One region of the Lactiplantibacillus sp. DA1 genome, then DNA from elsewhere that is predicted to be linked to it. Evidence: predicted binding sites of a transcription regulator. Region 1 holds the regulator's gene; each other region holds the start of a gene.

Region 1 (4,938 bases):
TGAAATCTTCTTATCAGTAATTAAGATATATGGATTGTCGAGATCCGCTTCCATCTTATCATTATCAGTAACCATGTATTGTGATAAGTAGCCGCGGTCGAATTGCATCCCTTCAACAACGTCTAAACTCGTATCAACACCACGTGATTCTTCAATCGTGATCACACCATCATGACCAACTTTTTCCATGGCTTCGGCAATCAGCTTACCAGTTTCTTCACTTGCTGAAGATACAGAAGCGATTTGTGCAATATCTTCTTGCGTCTTAACTTCGTGTGCCATAGCATGTAATGAGTCAACCGCCGTCTTAGTAGCTTCTTCAATCCCACGACGAATACCAACAGGGTTAGCACCGGCCGTAACGTTCTTCATACCTTCATTAACAATCGATTGCGTTAAGACCGTTGCAGTAGTCGTCCCGTCACCAGCGATATCATTAGTCTTTGAAGCAACTTCAGAAACTAACTTAGCACCCATGTTTTCAAAATGATCGTCTAATTCGATCGCCTTAGCAATCGTTACACCATCATTAGTAATGGTTGGTGAACCATATGATTGTTCCAAAACAACGTTGCGACCCTTAGGACCTAACGTTGACTTAACTGTGTCAGCTAATTGATCGACACCTTTTAGCATCGCTGAACGTGCATCTTCAGAGAACTTTAATTCTTTAGCCATTATCTCTATTCACCTCATGAATTTAATTTATTTTAAGTTGCGCAATTTAAATGGATTAGTCTTCGATTGCAACGATATCTTTTTCGTGCAATACCAAGTACTTAGCACCTTGATACTTGACTTCGGTACCGGCATACTTATCGAATAATACTTGATCGCCGACCTTCACGCTGGGGTCAACTTTTGTCCCGTTATCTAAAACACGACCGTCATTGACGGCAACAACCTTCCCGCTTTGAGGCTTTTCCTTGGCGTTATTGGCAATGACAATCCCACCAATTGTTTGTTCTTCTTCTTCTTGTTGTTGCAAGATAACGCGATCTCCTAATGGTTTTAACACGTGAATCCCTCCATTTATTCTTTTTTAGCACTCCTTAGTTCCAAGTGCTAATTACATTGTCAACTATATCATTTTAATTCAAGATTGCAAGTAATTTGTCAATTATTAGTCAAAGAATGTCAAATCGACTATAATGAAATTTACAGTTATCGCTATGCAACTTAAATTAAACTTTTAAAAGGACGTGAGTTGATGGTCAATCGCCGCCAATCAATCTTTATTCTCATTATTTACTTTATTATTTATGCCCTACCAAGCGTTCTAGTTACCGCTTTTCATCAACTTGGTTCTCAAGTATTCGTTATTCAAACCGTTGATTACTTGGTCGGTGCCGTCCTGCTCATTTGGTTAACTAGCCGAATGAAAACTAAAAATGTGATTGAAAAGCATCCTAGTAATTGGATCAAAACCATTCTTTGGGGATTGATCGGACTCGGGCTCGTCATCGTCGGCCAATTGATTATTCTAAAAATCACTGCCTTGTTAGGCCAGTCAACTGCTTCAACCAATACCACCACACTCCTGACAGTTGGCCAGCAATACCCAGCCTTTTTCCTAGCCATCATTATCGGCGCTCCAATCATGGAAGAAATCGTCTTTCGCAAAGTTATCTTCGGTAATCTGAGCGCGGTCACTGGTAAGATTGGAGCTGCCTTAATTGCGAGTGTGTTATTTAGCTTCGCACATGCGGACGGTCACTTCATTCTGTATGCGTTTGTCGGCCTCTTATTCTGTTGGCTATACCAGCATACCGGTCGCATTCAAACTTCTATGACTGCCCACATCCTAATGAATGCATCGGTCGTATTACCAACATTGCTTGGATTGTTGCATTAATCAAGCCTAGTATGTCTCAATAACTGTAGCCGTCACTAAACACTTGTTTCACATAAAAAATTGACACAAAAAGGTGCCCTAGGACTGATTCCCAGGGCACCTTTCACTATCAATTTCTAGAACTAAGGCAATACCTTAGTCTTGAGCCTCATTCTGATCGTCATGACCAGATTCACCCAATTGCTGACCGTAATGCTCAATAAAGTAGATCAACGTTTGCAATTCATTAGTCAAGTCAACGTTTTGAACCCGGACTGTTTCTGGAACCGAAATTCGTAACGGCGTGAAGTTCATAATTCCCTTCACGTTAGCATCAACCAAATCATCCGTAATTTCCTGAACAACCGTCGTTGGAACTGTTAAAATTGCAATTTCAATCTGTTGTTCGATCAATTGCTTCTTCAACTCAGTCATTGGGTACACTGGCACCCCACTTTGAACCGTATTGGCAATCGCCTCGTTCACATCAAAGGCCGCTGAAATTCGAACATTACTATTTTTGTGAAAATTGAAGTTTAATAAAGCGTGACCTAAATTCCCGACCCCAATCAAGGCAACGTTCGTTAAGGTATCTTGGTTCAAAATTTTTTTAAAAAATGCAAGCAACGTTTCAACATCGTATCCATACCCTCGTTTACCGAGCGCCCCAAAATACGAAAAGTCTCGCCGAATCGTTGCTGAATCTACTTTAACCGCCTCGGACAACTCGGTTGATGATACCCGCTTCTTATCTGCATCTAGTAAGATATTCAAGTAGCGGTAATAAATTGGTAACCGTTTTGCCGTTGCCCGTGGAATTTTTGTTTCTGCCATTCGGACGCGTCCTCCTATATAAAAGTTTGTGAATTTGCTGACACTATTCTAGCATAACCTACAACTTTGTGAAATAATAATTACTTATTATTCCAAATAATTGGGCAAACCGTTGCAATATGCTACAATTATGTCACGAATCAAATGTGAAAGGAGCTTAATAAAGCGTGATTTTACTACAAGTACAGCAGGTAATGCGGCGTTTTGGTGCCGATGTCTTGTTCGATAACGTACAAATGGACATTCAAGAGCACGCCCGGGTGGCCCTCGTTGGTCGCAATGGCGCCGGCAAATCAACCTTACTTAAAATGATTGCTGGTGAAACGGTGCCTGACGAAGGCCAGATTTCGATGCGCAAGGGACTGACAATTGGTTACTTGGCCCAAGATCAAGGCCTAGACAGTCATAATACAATCTGGGAAGAGATGAGTAGTGTCTTCGCCGAACTACATGCAATTGAAAATCGAATGCATCAACTCGAAAATCAACTCAGTGATCCGGCTATTATGAACAATGAACAGGCCTACCAACAAACTTTAAAAACCTATGACCAAATTCAAACGGAATTTCAACAGAAAAACGGTTACGGGTACCAAGCTGAAATCCGGGGGGTTTTACACGGATTTCAATTTGACGCTGATGTCTATGATAAATCGGTCACTGAACTATCAGGTGGTCAAAAGACGCAGCTCGCACTCGCCAAGTTACTACTTGAAAAACGCGACTTACTTATTCTTGACGAACCAACTAACCACTTGGATGTTGAAACTTTAACTTGGCTAGAAAGTTATTTACAGTCATATGCAGGCGCATTGCTTATTGTCAGCCATGACCGTTACTTCCTAGACCGAGTCGTTAATGAAGTTTATGATCTGTCGCACCATGAAATGGTCCATTATACTGGCAATTACGATCAGTTTGTTCAAGAAAAAGCGGCACGCATTCAAGCTCAGTGGAAACACTATGAAAAACAACAAGCCGAGATTAGTAAACTTGAAGACTTTGTTAACCGTAATATTGTTCGAGCTTCTACGACAAAACGTGCCCAGGCCCGGCGCAAGCAATTAGCTAAGATGGAACGACTAGATCGTCCTGATAATGACGAGAAAACGGCCCACTTTGGCTTTCATGCCGCCAAGCAAAGTGGAAATATCGTTTTGACCATCAAAGACGCTGCCGTGGGTTACGGCGGTCGAATCCTTTCAGAACCAGATAATCTCAGTGTTAAAAAACATGAAGCAATTGCCATCGTCGGCCCAAACGGGATTGGTAAATCAACCTTCCTCAAGAGTATCTTGGGCCAAATTCCATTCATTAAGGGTAAGGCCGTGTTTGGCACTGGCGTCGTCACTGGTTATTATGACCAAGAACAACGCAACCTTAATGACAAGAAGACAGTATTGGGTGAATTATGGGATGAACATCCAACCACGCCGGAAAAAGATATCCGAACCATTCTAGGAAGCTTTCTCTTTACTGGAGAAGACGTTGATAAACCCGTCCACGCACTATCTGGTGGCGAGCGGGCCCGGTTACTACTGACTAAACTCGCCATGCAAAACGACAACTTCTTGATTCTTGATGAACCGACAAACCATTTAGATATTGACAGTCGTGAAGTATTAGAAGTAGCCCTCAACGATTTTGATGGTACCCTACTCTTCGTTTCACATGACCGTTATTTTATTAACCAAGTTGCAACCAGTGTCGTAGAAGTCTCACCAGAAGGAACTGAACTTTTCTTGGGTGACTACGACTATTACATTGACAAAAAACAGGAACAGGCTGAAATTGCAGCGGCGGCTGCCAGTCAAGCTGCTGAAGAAGCCGCCAGCGCTGGGACGACTGACCCAACTAGCGCAGCAACTGTCACTCCCCGTTCGACGGGCCAGCAAAATTATCAGGCTAGCAAGCAGCAGCAACGAGAAAAACGTAAACTTGAACGCACTGTCGCTGCTTTAGAAGAACAGATGACAACGCTTGATGCGCAGACGACTCAGATTCAGACAAAAATGGCCCAGCCAGAAGTTTCAGCTGATGTTGGTCAGTTGCAAGATCTACAGAAAGAACTTGACGCCATCACGACCCAACAAGAACAAGTTGAAATCGAATGGACTGAACAAGCTGAGGCCCTCGAGGAACTCAATTAATATATATTGACGAACAAATCAAAAAAATGGTCGCACTTTAACCTTATAGGTTATCGTGCGGCCATTTTTTTGATCATTATTTTAACATCCCGGGCATCCAATCAAACGCCAATCCCGGAT
Region 2 (4,938 bases), 350 kb from region 1:
TTTGAATCGACCGAAATTGGTCATCCAGAAATTCAACGGGTGGCACCCAAAGTGCACGTTTCAACGGGGAACGGCAAGGTCGTTGATTCCGTTGCCGACGTGGTAAAGGCGACCGTCAAAGATGGGATGACCATTTCATTTCACCATCATTTTCGTAATGGCGACTTTGTCTTTAATCAAGTAATGCGGGCAATCATTGACGCCGGCATTAAAGACTTAACGTTGGCACCATCTTCCTTAACCGGCGTGATGAATGACATGGTGATTGAAGCCATCAAGGCTGGTACGATTACGAACATTACTAGTTCTGGGATGCGTGGTTCCCTGGGCGATTTCGTTTCACACGGCGGCTTAAAGAATCCCGTGATTTTCCGTTCTCACGGTAATCGGGCCCGGGCCATTGAACATGGTGATATTAAAATCGATGTAGCCTTTTTAGGGGTACCGAATGCTGACCGACTAGGAAATGCGAATGGGATGGCCGGTAAAGCGGTCTTTGGCTCGCTGGGTTACGCACTGATGGATGCGCAATACGCCAACCAGGTCGTGTTATTGACTGATAACATTGTGGCTTATCCAAATACGCCGGCCTCAATCAAACAAACGCAAGTTGATTACGTTGTGCAGGTTGACCAAGTTGGTGATCCAGATAAGATTGGGTCAGGTGCAACTCGTTTTACCAAGGACCCGAAGGAATTAAAAATCGCCCAAACTGTTAATGATGTGATTGTGAACTCACCGTACTTTAAAAATGGGTTCTCATTCCAGACTGGTTCTGGTGGTGCTGCGTTGGCCGTGACGCGTTACTTACGGCAAGCCATGCTTGATAATCAAATCAAAGCGTCATTTGCCCTTGGTGGAATTACAAAGCCAACCACTGATCTACTGGAAGAAGGCTTAGTCGACAAAGTCATGGATGTTCAAGACTTCGACAAAGGGGCGGCAGCTTCGATGCATGCTAACCCTAACCAACAAGAAATTGACGCATCATGGTACGCTGACCCTGATAACAAGGGGGCGATGGTTGACCAATTAGATGTTGCCATTCTGAGTGCCTTGGAAATTGATACGCACTTCAACGTTAACGTCATGTCCGGTTCGGATGGCGTGATCCGGGGCGCCATTGGTGGTCACCAAGACGCGGCTACGGCCAAACTAACCATTATTTCCGCACCGCTTGTTCGGGGCCGGTTAGCAACGATTGTTCCTGACGTAACGACGGTCGTCACTCCCGGTGATTCAATTGACGTTGTAGTGACGGAATACGGGATTGCCATTAATCCACGGCGCGAGGACTTGGTCAAAGCACTAAGCCATGTGCCAGGCGTCCCTGTCTACACGATTGAAGAATTACAACAGTTGGCTGAAAAGAAAGTTGGCCAACCACAACCACTTGAATTTACTGATCGGACTGTCGCCTTGATCGAATACCGCGATGGAACGATTATTGATACAATCAAAGCAGTTAAGGACTAAAAGATATTGATTACAAAAATGACCTTGCTTGGCAAATTTTGTTGGCTAGGTCATTTTTATTTGGACAATTCGGTAAGTGAAACGCAAGGTAGTAACAAAATAGAACAATCATACAATATGAGATAGCTTATTAATTAGTGTGAATCATGATAAAAACGTGCCGATTGATTTGGATGCTGTTCGTCAGCGTGTGTGCGTCCTATTCCGACCTCCGGGGCTGGGTGACAATTGCTGGAACGTAAGCCGACGTCGATTTGAGCTAACGCACAACCCGCGTCATCTCAAATACGAGTCTTATTCTAAGCCGGAAGCAACCCACTTCCAGCTAAGAATAATTTGGCTACTGAGCATTGTCACCCAGCCCCTCCGGTCCGGTAAGCCGCTCGTATGGCTGATGAACGGCCACTTAACTTGGTACAATTGGTTGTTGGTTATTTTGAAACTGGAGCTTCAATTAAGCGTTAAGTTGACGTCGATCATTTTAGCCATTCCAATACTAAGCATCATGATTTAGACACAGTTGAGCTGGCATAATCGCATTTCTTGTCTCACAGACAAATAACAAGATTATCGGTTGAGAAGAATAACGATCAATCCATCAAAAATTGGGTACATCCATAACTGTCATTCGAACACTGTCCCGGCTGGAAGGCGTTTCTGACAATGCTAAGTGGTGAAATTCCACTTAGCAAGCGTTCTTTGCTTGGTTAGTGGAAGGCCAGTATTTGAGACGTGGGCTTCGGCTCAAATCTGTGCCCACCACGTTCCAGCAATTGGCAGAAATGCCTGGAAGTCGGCGTAGGGCGCGCAAATCAAGCAGGTTTACACTAGTTTGAACTTTTCCCAGCGGACTTAATCTGGTTGGTTTTGACTTTAATCAATCGGCACGTTTTTATCATGATTAATGACAGCTTAATTAGTTTGGTGAATCAAGTAGGTTGATTAAGAAACACGTGTTCAGTTATACGCTAAAAAATATCAGGGCATTGGGGTGAATGAAGGATGGATAAACAGCCAAATTTTAACTTGTTTGTCGATAAATAGTGGTCGTAATCAGCTGTAATTGAATAGAATTTATAACTAAGAATAAATCATACCATGTGAAAAAATAAACATTTTTATTCAAAGGCTGTAATTTCCTTTTTGAGAGCTCCTAAAAGCTGATATATCAACCTCATAATTAATAATTATAACTAAAATACAGTTTGACTATACCGGTATTTGGACGGTAAAATTAGTTTATAAACTAAATGTTATTTTTTTCACACACTTAGTAAGCGCTTACTAACACATTAATTGGAGGTTATCAACATGACAGAATATCGAGTTGAATCAGATACTTTAGGCGAAGTTAAAATTCCTGCAACCGCATTATGGGGAGCCCAGACGGAACGAAGTCGCCATAATTTCCCAACTGGTACCAAGATGCCGTTAGAAATGATTCGAGCACTACTTCAAATCAAGCGGGCCGCCGCGATTGCAAATAAGGAAGTTGAAGCAATGACTGCCGAAAAAGCTGATTTAATCGTGACTGCCATTGATAAACTATTAGCGCTAGATGACGAAGCGTTGCGTAAGGACTTTCCACTGGTAGTTTATCAAACTGGTTCTGGAACGCAAACAAATATGAATGTTAACGAAGTGGTGGCACACATGGCTGGCAAGCTCAATCCCGACATTGAAATCTTACCAAACGATGATGTGAACCATGGTCAAAGTTCTAATGATATTTTCCCAACCGCAATGAATATTACGGCCGCGGTTGCTGTGGACAAGCTGATTGCTGCCGCGGAACACTTGTTGGCAGAACTGAAAATCAAACAAAAGAAGTACTGGCGGGTTGTTAAGATTGGTCGGACCCATCTTCAAGATGCCACGCCATTAACCTTTGGCCAAGAAGTGAGTGGCTGGGCGAGTGCTATTGAACATGACATTGCTTACTTGAAGCAATTGAACCCAACCTTAGGCGAACTCGCAATGGGGGGGACCGCTGTTGGGACCGGTCTAAACGCTGCACCACATTTTGCTGAAAATATTGCCGATGCCATGAGTAAACTATATGGCATTGAATTTACAGCCGATTCCAACAAGTTCTATGGCTTGGCACATCACTCTGGTTTGAACGTGGTCCACGGGGCCATCAAGACGTTGGCTGCTGATTTAATGAAGATTGCCAATGACGTTCGCTTCTTAGCAAGTGGTCCCCGGGCGGGATATGATGAATTGAACATTCCGGCTAACGAACCCGGCTCATCAATTATGCCTGGGAAAGTTAACCCAACTCAAGCTGAAGCCATCACGATGGCCGCTGTACGGGTCATGGGAAATGACGTGGTCGTCGATTTAGCTTCTAGTCAAGGTAACTTTGAAATGAACGTCTACAAGACGGTCTTGATTGATGCCTTCTTGGAATCCGCTGAATTATTAGCCGGAACGATTACTGGTTTCGCTGACCGGATGATTGCTGGCTTGACTGTTAACCAAGATCGGATGGCAGAATTAGTGGACAGTTCTTTAATGACCGTTACGGCATTATCACCACACATCGGTTACCATGATAGTGCTGTCATTACTCAAGCTGCTGAAAAAGCTGGAACGACTTTACGTGAAGCAGCGATCAAGTCGGGTAAAGTAACGGCGGAACAATTCGATGAATGGATGGTTCCGATTGATATGACGAACATTGATGATTAAGGTAAAATGAGCAAAGGTCAAGCGTCGGTTAGCTGACGTATCTTAACGTGGCACGGGCCGTTATTCCTAGATTTGGAATGATGGCCCGTGTCGAGTTAACCGTAATAATCTGCTTGTTAACTGTTGGACTAATAAAATTGGACTCGATTGCTAGGCCCATTTGCTGGTCTGGACGAATTGAAGGGAGTAGTGGTATTCAATGGCTGATAAATTTACATTTACACCAACCGCATTAGCGGATTTAAAACCAAACTATGACGTGATTATTATTGGATCAGGTGGTGCTGGCCTAACAGCTGCCATTCAAGCACATGAATTGGGATTGAAACCCGTTATTCTAGAAAAAATGCCTAAGATTGGTGGGAACACCACCCGAGCTTCATCAGGAATGAATGCGGCTGAAACTAACGTGCAACTTCATCACCACATTGTCGATAGTTTTGGTGATTTCTACGGCGAAACCCTCAAGGGTGGGGGCGGCATGAATAACCAAGACCTATTGAAGTTCTTCACAGAGCACAGTGCGTTAGCAATTGACTGGTTAGCGGACCACGGTATTAAGCTAGACGATTTGACAATTACGGGTGGCATGAGCGTGATGCGGACCCATCGTCCAAGCTCAATGGCACCAATTGGTGGTTTCTTAGTCACCGAATTATTAAAACAGGTGGCGGCCGCCCAATTGCCATTGTTAACGGACATTAAGGTCGATGACCTGATTGTCAATGCTGACAAAATCAGTGGTGTGAAGGCAACAACTGCTGATGG
Region 3 (4,938 bases), on a different contig from region 1:
TCCAAAATGTTTTCGTTGCCGTACTGGGTCAATTGCTTGTGTTTGGCAGAATCGATATGTTTAATGTCGACCAATGAAATATCAGTGACCTTCATTAAACGCTCAAATTTGTCAAAGAAAGGTTGTTCTCGGGTAAAAGGCTGTCCAGAAGTATCCAGACAAGTACTGATATTCATCGCCTTGGCTTTTTCAAATAAGTCTAAGATGAAGTCGATTTGTACCAGTGATTCACCACCACTGACTGTGATGCCACCCGTCTTGCCCCAGAAAGCCCGGTATTTAGACGCGTCTTCGAGAATCTCGTCGGCCGTCATTTGATCGCCAACGTTGAGTTTCCAAGTATCAGGGTTGTGACAGTATTGGCAACGCATGTGGCATCCTTGAAGGAACGCCACGTAACGGATACCTGGTCCGTCAACGGAGCCAAACGTTTCGATGGAGTGAACGTAGCCTATCAAAGGCTCCTTTGCCGCCGCTTGCGTTGTTGAAACTTGTTTGTTTTCCATGAGCCTTTCGCCTTCTTAACTATTAAAGATTAAATGTTACATTGATTCGAAGAATGTCCGTGAAATAACGTCATCTTGTTGTTCCTTAGTTAAATCTGCGAAGTAGACACAGTAGCCAGAAACCCGAACCGTTAATGTTGGGTATTCTTCTGGGTGCTTTTGGGCATCAATTAAGGTGTCTTTATTGAAGACGTTGATGTTCAGATGCATCCCATCGTTCTTCATGTAGCCGTCTAACATATTTACTAACGTATCTTTCCGTGATTCGAGGTCATGGCCTAACGTGTTAGGTGTAACGCCGAACGTATTGGAAATCCCGTCAGTTGCATAACGGTAAGGTAATTTGGCAGTTGAAAGAAGTGAAGCTAACGCACCGCTCTTTTCAGCACCGTATGCTGGGTTAGCACCTGGTGAGAATGGTTCGCCTTTTTGACGGCCATTTGGTGTGGTACCCGTATTCTTACCATAAACAACGTTTGAGGTAATCGTCAAGACAGAAGTTGAAAGTTTGGCATTCCGATAGAGGTGATGCGTATTCATCTTACTGTATAGTTCCTTGACTAACCATTTAGCAATGTCATCAGCACGGTCATCATTATTCCCGTAGCGAGGGAAGTCGTTGTCAGCCTTGAAGTCAACGGCGATTCCATCTTCATTACGAATAACTTTAACGTGACCATACTTGATTGCTGAAATCGAATCAGCAGCATGTGATAAACCAGAAATCCCAGTTGCGAAGGTCCGGTCAAGGTCAGTATTCTTCAAAGCTAATTGGGCAGCTTCGTAGTAATACTTGTCATGCATGTAGTGAATGGCATTGAGGGAGTTAACGTAAGTGTCAGCTAACCAATCCATTTGTTTGTCTAATTTCTTCATGAATTCGTCGTAATCGATGTATTCTGAAGTGATTGGTTCGTAAGCAGGTCCAACTTGGTCACCGGCAATTTCATCACGACCACCATTGATGGCGTAAAGAATAGCTTTGGCTAAGTTTGCCCGAGCACCGAAGTATTGGATGCCGTCAGCAATTGGTTGTGCTGAAACACAGCAAGCAATCCCATAGTAGTCGGTACCCCATTGTACCCGCATCAAATCATCGTTTTCGTATTGAATGGTTGAACTGTCAATGGAGACTTGTGTTGCATAACGCTTGAAGTCTTCTGGTAAGCGGTCTGACCATAGAATTGTGATGTTTGGTTCTGGTGCGGCGCCCATGTTATCCAAGGTCTTTAAGATCCGGAAGGCTGTCTTAGTAACGTGATGTTGCCCATCAATGCCTAAGCCACACATTGATAAGGTTGCCCAGATTGGGTCACCGGAGAAGAGTGAATTGTATTCTTCAGTACGGATGAAGCGAACCATCCGTAATTTCATAACGAATTGGTCAATTAATTCTTGGGCTTGGTCTTCATCGATAACGCCATTTTCTAGGTCGCGTTGAATGAAGATATCCATTGTTGTATCAATCCGACCAACGGACATTGCGGCCCCGTTTTGAGTCTTGATGGCAGCTAAGTAAGCGAAGTAAATCCATTGAATGGCTTCTTGTGCGTTAGTTGCAGGCTTGCTAATATCGTAACCATAACTAGCGGCCATTTTCTTCATGTCGGCTAAAGCCCGGTATTGATCTTGAACTTCTTCACGGAGACGGATAACATCATCGGTTAATTCACCATCACCAATGTGAGCAAAGTCATTAGCCTTGTCTTCCATCAAACGATCGATCCCATAAACAGCAACCCGTGGTAAGTCTGGAACAAGGCGGCCACGAGCATAAGCGTCTGGTAGACCAGTGATGATCTTGTAGTGACGTGCTTTCCGCATGTCGGGGGTGTAAACATCGAAGACACCTTGGTTGTGAGTCTTGCGATATTCTGTGAAGATTTTATCGTTTTCTTTATCAGGAGTGTAGCCGTAAGATTCTAAGGCGTCATCAGCCATCCGGATACCACCATATGGCATAAAGGCTCGCTTCAAAGGCTTGTCGGTTTGGAGACCAACAATCTTTTCGAGATCTTTTTGAATATAGCCAGGGCCATGAGAAGTAATCGTTGCAACAACTTTAGTATCAGCGTCCAACACACCGCCAGCTTCACGTTCTTGCTTCTTTAACGCTAAGACCTTATCATTTAAAGTTTTAGTAGCAGCGGTTGGGCCAGCTAAGAAGCTTTCGTCGCCATTGTATTGGGTGTAGTTATTTTGAATGAAATCACGAATGTTGATTTCTTCCTGCCAGTGCCCTCCCTTGAAGCCTTTCCAAGCTGCGGGTTTTGTTGTCTTTTCTGATGTAATCATTTTCTCGCCTCCATAATTTGAATCCAATCAAATGATTGATAAAATTCTATATTTGAATCATAACATTTTTTTACGGATTTGTAACCGCTTCCAGATGATTTATTTCACATTTAGGTCAATTTTATATAATCTATGAAAGTATTTTGAAATCTAAAGGTTGATATAACAGTGTTTATTGCGATAGTTAGGCATTGACAATTCACTTAATTATATTTAAAAAATAGCCCAAACTCATGCTTGCTTTGATATATAAGTGGAATATTGTCCATAATATAACAAGTGTTCAACTAGTTAGTTAATAAAAAGTAAAATAGTGTGCAGTGGATTTACAAAACGTTTGCCGTTGATTTTATGAGGAAGTTCGTTATCATAAAGAAAGCAACTAGATGAAAAGTAATGTATGTCACGAAAGGTGGGCGTAATGCAGATGCTCGAAAAAATTGAACAATATATTGACAGTTGTATTGAAGCTGGTGATATTTACGGGGCGTCGTTTAGCTTGATCACCCCTAAAGGTATTAGTCAATATTATCATGGCAAACAGGGCCGTGATGAATTTGCTATCGGTTTGGATCCAGCCATGATCTATGATTTGGCATCGGTAACTAAGGTTGTAGGAACAACGACAAGGATCTTCCAGTTACTATCGGATCACACGGTTCATTTAACAGACTCGGTGGCTCGATTTTTACCCGGGTTTACGCATCCTGAAATAACGATTAAGAACTTGTTACTTCATAATAGTGGCTTACCGGCAGATATTGATAATCTGGATAAGATGCAGCGCGAGGATTTAATTACAGCAGTCTATGATGCACCACTAGTTAATGTTCCAGGCACAACGTACGTCTATTCAGATTTAGGTTTCATTTTGCTGGGCTGGATTATTAGAGCAGTTGACGGGTCATTAGCACGAAGTATTCAGGATCATGTCTGCTATCCATTGGCTATGACCAATACGGGTTATAATTTAAATCGGCCTAAGGTTCGTTTTGTGCCAACGGAGTTTGATCCGCTAAGAGGACAAATTCAAGGACAGGTTCATGATTATAAAGCGTTCTTGCTAAATGGTGAGAGTGGCCATGCGGGCTTGTTTTCGACATTGACAGATTTATCGGTGTTTGTTGAAATGATGTTGAATTTTGGCGAGTATCAAGGAAAACGGGTACTTGATGAAAACGTCTTTGACTGGTTAGGGGAATATGACGAAAACGGTCGAACACTAGGTTGGGAACGACGTGCAGGACGTCATCAGTATTTTCACACCGGTTTTACAGGACCAGCCATCGCTTTCGATTTGGATCGACAGGTGGGACTAGTTGTTTTAACAAACCGAGTCTACCCAACGAGTGATAATCAAGTTTGGAATCGGGATCGTAAACAAGTTTTTGATTTGTTTTTTGAATCTTAAAGATGATCAAGCTAGTAGATGTTGATCTTGAAATTAAATAAAGCGTCGCAACCGTCATTCACGGTTGCGACGCTTTATTTAATTGCGAGGTAATAATAGACAGTTTGCCAGGTTACCTGCAAGGCGTAATCGATGGGAAAACGTGGAAGGGTGGCACCATATTTTTTACTTCCATATATAGGCTACTTTTGTAACCACCGTAGTCCGGGAACGTGACGCATAATTTTATAACTGGCTGCGCCAAGAAGGACGCCAGCCCAGTTAGTAATAACATCGTCGATATCGACCCAACGCTTGATATTAACCAACCAGTCCAGAATGAATTGACCTAGTTCGAGTGTCAGGCCGGTGAGTAAACCTAACCAAATAAATCGACGCCAAGGTAAGTCGGGAAAGTTCCACGCCAACAAGCCGCCTAACGGAACGGTAAGAAGGACGTTGAGCCAAAATTCAATGTCTAATTGTTGGAAGGGAATCACATTCAATTTGACAGGGCCCCATTGAATATATTGAATCACAAGTTGAGTACCGAAGTTGTAACTCGTAGGTGTGTAGCAAAAAGCAGTTAATATCCAGAGAAAAGCAATCAAGCTGAGCTGCTTAAACCGTTGGATATTGGTGCTTGCTGAACGCGCGCAGGCATATAATAGAACAATGAACAGTACTGAGATAAGTAAGAATGGTAGCCAAGCTAGCATATTTAGTCGCTCCTTTTATTTAAATAGT

Evidence for each region. The regulator Rex, encoded in region 1, represses fermentation and respiration genes when NADH is low (regulators of the CRP and FNR family bind a similar motif). The targets are predictions, from matches to a motif close to TTGTGAANTANTTCACAA.
Region 2: the regulator Rex is predicted to act here: its motif matches at 2,727-2,744, upstream of RXV91_RS00395 (class II fumarate hydratase).
Region 3: the regulator Rex is predicted to act here: its motif matches at 3,063-3,080, upstream of pflB (formate C-acetyltransferase).

The regions. Positions count from the first base shown of each region.
Region 1 covers NZ_JAWHTQ010000001.1:439,702-444,639, forward strand. Annotated here, with positions in the region: gene groL (chaperonin GroEL) at 1-678, opposite strand, end outside; gene groES (co-chaperone GroES) at 734-1,018, opposite strand; gene RXV91_RS02070 (type II CAAX endopeptidase family protein) at 1,211-1,855, shown strand; gene RXV91_RS02075 (redox-sensing transcriptional repressor Rex) at 1,991-2,668, opposite strand; gene RXV91_RS02080 (ABC-F family ATP-binding cassette domain-containing protein) at 2,836-4,818, shown strand; gene tsaD (tRNA (adenosine(37)-N6)-threonylcarbamoyltransferase complex transferase subunit TsaD) at 4,895-4,938, opposite strand, start outside.
Region 2 covers NZ_JAWHTQ010000001.1:88,495-93,432, reverse strand. Annotated here, with positions in the region: gene citF (citrate lyase subunit alpha) at 1-1,476, shown strand, start outside; gene RXV91_RS00395 (class II fumarate hydratase) at 2,788-4,170, shown strand; gene RXV91_RS00390 (flavocytochrome c) at 4,370-4,938, shown strand, end outside.
Region 3 covers NZ_JAWHTQ010000005.1:177-5,114, reverse strand. Annotated here, with positions in the region: gene pflA (pyruvate formate-lyase-activating protein) at 1-506, opposite strand, end outside; gene pflB (formate C-acetyltransferase) at 543-2,801, opposite strand; gene RXV91_RS08640 (serine hydrolase domain-containing protein) at 3,223-4,212, shown strand; gene RXV91_RS08635 (VanZ family protein) at 4,395-4,910, opposite strand.